3 regions of the Lactobacillus sp. RTP31084st1_F9_RTP31084_210423 genome follow, and region 3 is predicted to be linked to each of the others. Evidence: predicted binding sites of a transcription regulator. Region 3 holds the regulator's gene; each other region holds the start of a gene.
What was found. Region 3 encodes LexA, which represses DNA repair genes until DNA is damaged. Its sites were predicted from a motif close to CNAACANNTGTTNG; they were not measured.
Positions count from the first base shown of each region.

Region 1: recA (recombinase RecA) is a predicted target of LexA. The motif match lies at 1,364-1,377, and genes of this name have one in related genera.
Region 2: xerS (tyrosine recombinase XerS) is a predicted target of LexA. The motif match lies at 1,191-1,204, and genes of this name have one in related genera.

Region 1 covers NZ_JBCOVH010000001.1:161,421-164,709, reverse strand. The annotation lists gene rny (ribonuclease Y) at 1-75, opposite strand, end outside; gene recA (recombinase RecA) at 203-1,297, opposite strand; gene pgsA (CDP-diacylglycerol--glycerol-3-phosphate 3-phosphatidyltransferase) at 1,459-2,022, opposite strand; gene AB5359_RS00850 (helix-turn-helix domain-containing protein) at 2,064-3,035, opposite strand; gene AB5359_RS00845 (SDR family NAD(P)-dependent oxidoreductase) at 3,094-3,289, opposite strand, start outside.
Region 2 covers NZ_JBCOVH010000001.1:550,414-553,702, reverse strand. The annotation lists gene AB5359_RS02790 (LysR family transcriptional regulator) at 1-38, opposite strand, end outside; gene xerS (tyrosine recombinase XerS) at 107-1,177, opposite strand; gene AB5359_RS02780 (YoaK family protein) at 2,530-3,228, opposite strand.
Region 3 covers NZ_JBCOVH010000001.1:758,274-761,562, reverse strand. The annotation lists gene AB5359_RS03750 (bis(5'-nucleosyl)-tetraphosphatase) at 136-564, shown strand; gene AB5359_RS03745 (uracil-DNA glycosylase) at 548-1,198, shown strand; gene lexA (transcriptional repressor LexA) at 1,233-1,856, opposite strand; gene AB5359_RS03735 (DUF896 domain-containing protein) at 1,995-2,243, shown strand; gene AB5359_RS03730 (YneF family protein) at 2,316-2,537, shown strand; gene AB5359_RS03725 (ABC transporter ATP-binding protein) at 2,615-3,289, shown strand, end outside.

The sequences.
Region 1 (3,289 bases), 600 kb from region 3:
ACTATAACCCGCACAACCTCCAACTAAGACAGAAACAATAGCGACAGCAACAGGAACTAAAATTGTATTTATCATATCTTTTACTATCGCCTTTTTTATAGAATTATTTCACACATTATTAATAATAAAAGTATCCGGAAGTGATGTCAATCATACAAAAAACCTTGACTTTTAAAAGCCAAGGTTTAACTGTATTTGTTTACTAGTTTTTTTTACTTTTCTCATTGGAAGCATCATCTTTTACCGCTGCTGCTTCCTTCTCCTGCTTTATTTTTTCGGGGTTTTCACGCTCTTCAATAGCTTTAGCATCAATTCCATATGCTTTACGCACTTTTTCTTTTACTTCATCATACACATCTGGATGTTCTTCAAGGTACTGCTTAGCATTCTCACGTCCCTGACCAATTCGATCATCACCGTATGAATACCATGAACCAGCCTTCTTAATGATATCCTTGTCAGCAGCCATATCAATTAATTCACCAGTTTGAGAAATTCCTTTACCGTACATGATATCAACTTCTGCCACTTTAAATGGTGGAGCAACCTTGTTCTTAACAACCTTTAGCTTAACACGGTTACCAATTACATCAGATCCTTGCTTGATCTGTTCTGCGCGACGAACTTCTAATCGAATAGTAGAGTAGAACTTTAAAGCGCGACCACCAGGAGTAGTTTCTGGATTTCCAAACATCACACCAACTTTTTCACGAATTTGGTTAATGAAAACGGCGATTGTCTTCGTCTTAGAAATATTTCCAGAAAGTTTCCGCAAGGCCTGACTCATTAATCTCGCCTGTAAACCAACGTGAGAGTCTCCCATATCACCATCAATTTCAGCTCGTGGTACTAATGCAGCAACTGAATCCACAACCAAAATATCAATTGCACCACTGGCAATCAAAGTATCTGCAATTTGTAATCCTTCTTCACCAGTATTTGGTTGAGATAAAATTAATGAATCAATATCTACACCTAATGCCTCAGCATAAGCCGGATCCATAGCATTTTCAGCATCAATGTATGCAGCCGTTCCGCCACGCTTTTGAACTTCTGCAACAGCATGAAGTGCTACTGTAGTTTTACCAGAACTTTCTGGTCCATATACTTCAATAATTCGTCCACGTGGATAACCACCAACTCCAAGAGCAGCATCTAAAGCTAGTGAACCGGAAGGAATAGTGGAAATTTGAGTGTCTACTTTTTCACCCATACGCATAACTGCGCCTTTTCCAAAGTCTTTTTCAATCTTCTTTAAGGCAATGTCTAAGGCCTTCTTTTTATCATCTTTAGCCAAATCTCTTCCTCCTTATTCATTTATAATAATTATACTTGGTTTGACTACCTAAAAGCAAGAGAAATACAAACTAGCGTTCATATATATATTTCTCTAATTTTTATTACGCAAACTAACTTTATTTTTTTCAAAAAAAAGAAGCATTTCTGCTTCTTTTCATTTTAAATTTCACCTTTAAATACATCGCCACTTTGCTTAAAGTAATCATAACCTGAGTAAATTGTAAAGATTAAGCAAATATACAATAAAATGGTACCGATGTAGTAAACGTCACCAAGCAATAAGAAAATGATGGACAACATTTGCGTAGTTGTTTTAATCTTACCTGGCATTTTGGCAGCTAAAACTTGACCTTTATTCTCAGCTAAAATCAAGCGTAAGCCAGTAACAGCCAATTCACGACAAACAATAATAGCCACTACCCACGCAGGTGCTAGATTTAAAGAAATTAAAAATACAAAAGCAGTCATTGTTAGCATCTTGTCTGCTAATGGGTCAGCAAATTTTCCAAAATTGGTTACCAAATTTCTTGAACGAGCGATATGACCATCTAAAAAGTCAGTTATTGATGCCACTGCAAAAATCACTGCAGCTAATACATGAGACCAGTAAATATGTGCACCTAAAACAATTGCACCACCAGCCGGCCAGTTAAAAATTAAAACTAGCATAAAAACTGGAATCATAAAAATTCTAAACATAGTTAATTTATTTGGTAAATTCATTAACGGTTACTTTGACCTCCATTATTTTGATTGGTATTCGTTTACCCTTGAGTATTTTGAGTGTTTTGAGTACCTTGTTGATTTTGCTGTGTCTGCGTATTCACATTATTCGTAGTAGTAGAACTTTGAGTAGTTGCGCTACTTTGTTGAGTACTAGTAGTTTGACTATTTTGTCCACTAAAAGTAAATCTGACCGTCATTGGTGAAGCAGGATTCGTTGAGTTATGGGCATTCACCTTCTTACCAGCTAAAGTCAAAGTAGTCGAAACGCTATTACCCATTTGCACAGAAACACTATTTACATTCTGCGGTAATTGAACTGAATGCTTACCGTTTCCCTTTAATGTTCCTTGCCAAACTGAAGAACCATTAACTAAAATTTGTGCCCAAACTTCATTCTTAGTGGTGCCTAAAGTTAAAGTACGGTCATCTTTCATCCCGCTAACACGATAACTATTATTACCTAAACTAGCCATTTTAACTTCTGAAGTCTTAGACTTTGGAGTTGATTTCTTCTTTGATGAAGTTTTAGATTTTGAAGATTTAATACGAGAAGAAGAAACAGTTACGTTCTCAGCTTGATTTGCTGATTGCTGATTAGTTCCAGTAAAGAAACGAGTATAAACAATATAAACTACCAAAATTACTAAAACAACACCAACTACAGTTGCAATCTGAGGTAGGTAACTACGCCACATTCCTTTACGACTATTTGTAGTTTCTTTAATTTTCTCACTTTTATTGTCGATGGAGTTTTCAACGTATTCCTCAGGCTTTGCTTCAGGAACCTCTGATTTATAGTCCGCTAATAGTTCTTTACCATTAAGACCAACCACATCGGCGAATTGTCTAATAAAGGCTCTAACATAAAAATCTCCTGGCAATTGATCAAAATCATTATTTTCAATTGCTGTAAGATATCTACGCTGAATCTTTGTTATTTTTTCAACATCTTCAATTGACATGCCCTTTGCCTTACGAGCACTACGTAATTTATCTCCAATATCTGCCATAATATCCTCTCAACTTTTTGCAATAATTCAAATATGAGTATACCAAACTAATCAACCATTAAACAAGCCAGCCACCATCAACATAAATAGTTTGGCCAGTCAAATAGTCTGAACGTTTATCAAGTAAGTTTTCTACCCAAAAAACTATATCACTAGGTTCAGCTAATCTCCCTGCGGGAATTTCATTTTTTACTTCGTTTAAAGTTTCTGCATCAAAAATTGCATTCATTGGTGTATCAACTGCCCCAGGAGCA
Region 2 (3,289 bases), 210 kb from region 3:
CAAACTGCCAGAAAGTATCTTAAAACTCTTAACTCCATAAGTGATACCTCTCATTTTTAATATAAACTATCATATTTATTATAATTAAAATAGTACTATACTTAAATTAATCTTGATTCTTATGTCTATTGATCTTATTGAGAGCAGCTTTTTGCTTTTTTTGATCTACGTGAGTATACAAGTCAGTTGCCGTAGTTCCTTTTTGACCTAATTGTTGTGCTACGAGAACTTGATCTTTAGTTACTTCGTACAGCTCACTGGCCAAAGTATGGCGTAATTTATGCGGTGTTAGAGGTTTTCCAAAAGCAGCAGAATATTTATTGACCATCTTTTCAACAGCATTTGCAGTCATTCTTCTGGTTTTTCCATGCCATCTGGTTAAAAAGAAGGCTATATCATCTCTATCTGCATGGTAGCGATCGGCACGTATTTCTTGATATTTTTTTAAATAAGGAATAGTCCAGTCAGCAATCGGGACACTATCTTTTTGACCACCTTTTCTAATCACATCAAGCATTTCATCTTTTAGGTTAATGTTACGAACATTCACACTAACACATTCTGAAACTCTAATTCCTGTACCTAAAATCAATGCAATAATAGCTATGTCACGTTCATGATTTTTTTTGAAAGACGGTAGAGACTGTTTATTACATTTATGATCGTATTCATTTTCAATAAAATCTAAAAATTGATATTTTAAATCACCCATGTACATATGAGATTCTAGAACATGAGCTCGGTAATTCAATGTCTTAGTATCATTCAACGAATTAATTTTTAACATGACATTACGATCAAAGTATGGTTCTCCATGATTATTGTCTGAGGTAATTGTTAAAAATTTATATAAAGAACGCAGGGCATTAATTGATCGATTAATTGTAGTAGGTGAGTTTAATCGTCCTTGTTGATTTTTTGTGTGTTTAAGATGATGAATATAAAGCATAACATCATTTCGTTGCATGTCTTCTAGTGTCACTAGTTCAATTTCTTTGTTGGAAGAAGCTGTAGATAATTTATTTTGTCTCAACCAATCAAAAAAGCGACGAATTTCTGTTAAATATTGGTATGTTGTAGTTAATGAATGAGTGGTGCCAAGATTATATTCTTTTATAAAATCAGGCATATTCGCCAACTCTTGTTTAATTAAGGATAAATATTTGTTAGTTTCCAATTTATAGTCTCCTCGAACATAGGTTTGTATATATTATATCTTATTTAAGCAATTTAGTCTTGTCCCCTAATCTTTTCTAAGTAGGAGAGGGGGGAGAGTATCCATAAGTAAGAAGAAATTAGATAAATAATAACCTGAAAATGTAGAAGTTAGTTTACAGATTGCTAGGAGGAACATAACTAAAATTGGAATGCGAAAATTCTAAGGTAATTTGATAATTGATGAACTGAAAAGTTACTTTAAATTAATTTTGCTAATTTCACGATAATTAAGGGGTTGATTATATATTTAAAATTTGATTGAAAGTAGTATTTATGAGCTATATATTTACTAACTGAGACGTTAAGGCTGTATAAATGTTTGGATTTAATTAGAGGAGACCGGGATATAATTTCTAATTAAACATCAAATCAATTCACGGGAATTTTTTGCTGAAACTTACAGCTTTTTGGTATGTATGAGGAGGTTTTTTCTTAGTATTTTGAAGACATCGATAAGACACTAATCAAGTGTAATTTTAAAGGTAAAAATAGAATTTTATAATAATTAAATGTAATTTGTAAGCATTAATTATCAGCAAAACATTGATGTTTCGGGAGAGTCTCTTATACCTTTCATTAAAATTATTGTTTTAATGAAAGACCATTACGTATATATTGATAATTCTAGACTTTAATTTTAATAAGAAAATAAATTAAAATACCCGCAATAACAATTGATAGATAAAAATTATTATGACCAGGTTTACTATGATTATGCTTTATCTCTTTTTACCTTTTATTTTGAATGTTTCATAATAATTTTAAGAAATATTCAACTTAGTATCTAGCATATCCGAACTAACATGATCTAATTAAAAGCTTACTGGATTTAGATGAAAGAAATGTGCCATGAACAAAAAAGTTTCGCATCCAGTAATTTATGAGTTCTTATAGCTAACAACTTAACAACTATTAATCAAGAACCATTTTAAAAGACGTAGAATCGTCATCTCAACACTAAAGAAAATGCTTTTTAATAATCTAATCTGATTAATTGATAAAAATCTTTAGCTTAGAATTTTCAGCTGATTAATTGTGAAATAAGGGGTAAGCAGAATTTCTGACTGTAAAAAGATTAATGTGTTCTAATTGAAATGTTAGTAAATTTAAAAAGTAACTTTTGATAAATAGTAGATAATTAGTTGATTGATGGTTGGGCTGGTGATTGTGATTAATTACAAATATGATATATTTTTATGTTATACTTTACATAATATATATTACACGAAGTATAGTCAAGATGAACTAAGCTACTCTCTTTTATAAGTAAAAAAACTTTGAGTTTTATCATTCTCAAAGTTTCTCTATTAATTATTCATTTTTAGAAAAAGATAGTTTCTTTCTTTTATTTAAAGAGATCGTATAAACGATATTGATTGCTCCTAAAAGTAAAACAGCAAACCAAATAGTTTTTAAAACAAAGATCTTTTGGAGCAATGCTGATACAATTGCACCAAGTGCAAATGCAATAACCAAGAACATATAGTTAACAGCTGCGTTATGCTGTGACTTATCTTCACCAAAGAAATATGCGCTCCAAGCAACTACAGATTTTTTTAAGTTGCCAGTTGTGAATGCATTATTATATCCCATACCTTCAATTTTACTAAATGATGCATTCTGAACCGCTAAACCAAACGCAATTACCGGAACTACATAATAATTTGGTAAGTTTTTAGGAACGAAACCAACGCCCAAGCAAATAAATAGAATTGGAAATAAACAAAATACACGCCAATAATTACTTTTTACATACTTATGAAAAAGTCCAACAAGTAGTAATCCTAAGGTAAAAGCAATAAACGTTGTTGCCCTGTTTAACATACCTGCAATATTATGGTCAGCAAATGCTGACGCAAAGAAGATGACGTTTCCTGTCTGTCCAGCAGATAAAGTATGTCCCCGTTGAATATAAGTATAGGCATCAATAAATCCCGCAGAAAAAGTCAATGCTGTAGCTAAAATACGCGATTCAGATGGACGATATTTTTCATCTGAAAATATACCCATGATTAACCTCCAAGTTATAGTGAAAACAAATTAAAAACATGATCAATTTAGACCATGTTTA
Region 3 (3,289 bases):
TAACCTTAAATTTGAATTTTGTCGATTAAACTAAAAATAAGAGAGAAAAATAGAAAAGTAACAAATCTCAAAAAGGTTTAAAATGATAATTTAGCTTATAATGAAGTAAACTGTAAATTAAGAGGAGGGCGCATAATGAAGACAGTGCATGAGTATTCAGCGGGCAGTATCATTTATAGAATTAATAAAAATGAAATAGAGTTTTTATTAGTTCAAAGTATGCTTAATCGTACATGGGGTTTTCCTAAAGGACATCTTGAAGCTGGAGAAAATAATGTACAAGCGGCAAAAAGAGAAGTTTACGAAGAAGTGGGATTAAGACCAAACTATGATTTTAATTTTAAAGAAAGTCTCACTTATAAAATTACTCGTGATCGTTTGAAGACAGTAACTTTGTTTTTAAGCGAATTCATTCCAACTCAAAAAATTAAATTACAAAAAAGTGAAATTGGCGCTTCTAAATGGGTGAATTTAGAAGAGGCCAGTAAATGCTTGCATTATGAAGAATTGAATGAACTCTTAAAAAAGGCACAGGACTACATTAAAAATGAGATATCCAGATAAGTTATTAGTTGAAGTTAAGGAAAGATCAAGAGGGATGAAATTAGAAGGGATCAATTTTGGAGCTGGTCCAGTTCATCCTAAACTAATGATTATTGGCGAAGCACCAGGAAGAGAAGAAATAGAGTCGCTGATTCCTTTTCATGGTGCTTCAGGAAAAGAATTGATGAAGTCATTAGCTTCAATTGGCTTAAAGCGAGAAGATGTTTACATTACAAGCGCAGTAAGAAGTCGACCTTATAGTGTTAAGAGGGTATTTAGTAAAAAAGAAAATAAAGAAGTAGTAAAATACCCTAACCGAAAACCAACTAAAAAAGAAATTCTAGCGCATGCTCCTTTATTAGATTTCGAGCTTCAATATGCTCAACCTAAAATTATCGTAACTGTGGGCACGACTGCTTTGAGCCGTTTACTTGATCATAAATATGAGATTAGTAAAGTGCATGGTAAGATTATTAAAAATACCTCGATTTTGAAATTAAATAGTAAAAAAGATGGCTACGTTTGGTCTAAAGAAAAATATACGGTAATACCACAATATCACCCAGCCGCGGTTTTTTATAACCGAAAACTGACAGATACAATTGCTCAAGATTGGTTAAATATAAAACCTTTAATTAAATTAGTGAAAAAATAAAAACTGGTAGGAATTAATTTCCTAACCAGTTTTTTTAATCAATGTTATTACGGTATAGACCGACAACTTTGCCTAAAATTTGAACCACAGGTAAAATAATTGGATCCATAGTATCATTCTCAGGTTGTAAACGATAATATCCATCTTCTTTAAAGAATCTCTTAACTGTTGCTTCATTGTCTTCAGTCATTGCAACAACGATCTCGCCATTATTTGCACTAGATTGTTTGCGCACAATCACATGATCACCGTTTAAAATTCCAGCATTAATCATTGATTCACCATGAACGCGTAACATGAAAAGTTCGCCAGCATCATTTTCAAGATCAGGTGGAAGAGGAAAGTATTCATCGATATCCTGAACCGCTAAGATTGGTTGACCAGCAGTCACTACACCAACAATTGGAATATCTTTAGGCTTAATTCCTAAAGCTTCTCGTCCCTTTTCAGTTACTTCAATTGCTCTTGGCTTAGTGGCATCTTTTAAAATATACCCTTTCTTTTCAAGTCGAGCTAAGTGACCATGAACGGTTGAAGTTGATGAAAGGTCAACTGCACTACAGATTTCTCTAACTGTAGGTGGAAAAGCTCGTTCTTCAACGGTATCGTAAATAAAACGTAAAATTTCTAATTGTTTATTTGCATGTGGTTCAGTCATAATTTTTTCTCCATCTAGTTACTTACTAGTATTTTAACAAAAAAACTTTATCTCAGCAAACAGGCGTTCTTAGTAGTCGAGTCTTTTTTTATTGCTATAATTAGGGTAAACTAACATTGTTTAGTGAGGTGTTTAATTATGGATAAAAAAGAAGAAGAAAAGCTAATTAAAAGAATTAATGAGCTAACTAAAATTAGTAGAGAACGCGAATTAACTCCCGATGAAGTTGAAGAACGCAAGAAATTAAGATCCGCTTTTCTAGAGAACTTCCGTGCAGGCTTTAGGCAGCAATTAGAAGACACTGTAGTTATTGATGAAAATGGTAAAGAAGTAACTTCAGAAAAAGCAAAAGAGGCACAACGTCGTAAAGGATTAAGAAAAGATTAATCTTTTACTTTAAAAATAGCTGTTTTTTTGGTATGCTGAAAAAGTACATTAATTTTCGGAGGTTTTTGGGAAATGAATTTAGGTTTAGCAATTTTTCTTATTATTATCGCATTATTAATCGGTCTTGTCGGCGGATTTTACGGTGCTCGTGCATACATGAAGAAGTATTTCCAAGACAATCCTCCTATTAGTGAAGATATGATTGCAGCTATGATGGCGCAAATGGGACAAAAACCATCCGCTAAGAAGCTTAATCAAGTTATGAATATGATGAAGCATCAACAACAAAAGTAGTAGCTTACTTTACTAATATTTGGTAATAGACAGAGGACCGGATTCCTCTGTCTATTTGTATATTGTGAGGTGAAAAAATGAATATTTTCAGCAAATTGGGCTGGTTTTTCAAGCAAGAAAAAAAGAGATATATTATTGGAATTAGTTTTCTGGCTTTAACTTCGATTGCAAATTTAGTACCTCCTAGAATTTTAGGATTGATGGCTGATCAATTAGATAAGGGATCAATTAGTTGGAGTGAATATGCAGCTTTGATTTTAGCGGTTGTTGCCGCTGCGATTGTTTTGTATCTATTACGCTACTTTTGGCGTAAGCAGATTTGGGGTGGTGCGGCTGAATTAGAAAGACAAATGCGGTCACGTTTGTTTAAGCACTTTATGGTTATGGATCGCACTTTTTATCAAAGACACCGGACTGGTGACTTAATGGCGCATGCAACAAACGACATCAATTCTATTCAAAATGTTGCGGGAGACGGCGTTTTAACTTTAGTAGACTCATTAGTCACTGGTGGAACAACGATGATAGCAATGATTATCTTTACAGACTTTCGCTTAACTGTTATTGCACTTTTGCCACTTCCGTTTTTGGCTTTAGGGGCCTGGAAATTAGGAGATAAACTTCATTATAGCTTTGATAAGTCACAAGCGGCATTTTCTCGTTTAAATAATAAAACTCAAGAATCTGTTTCTGGAATTAAAGTATTAAAGGCTTTTGGCGAAAGCACGCAAGATTCTACTGCCTTTAATAAA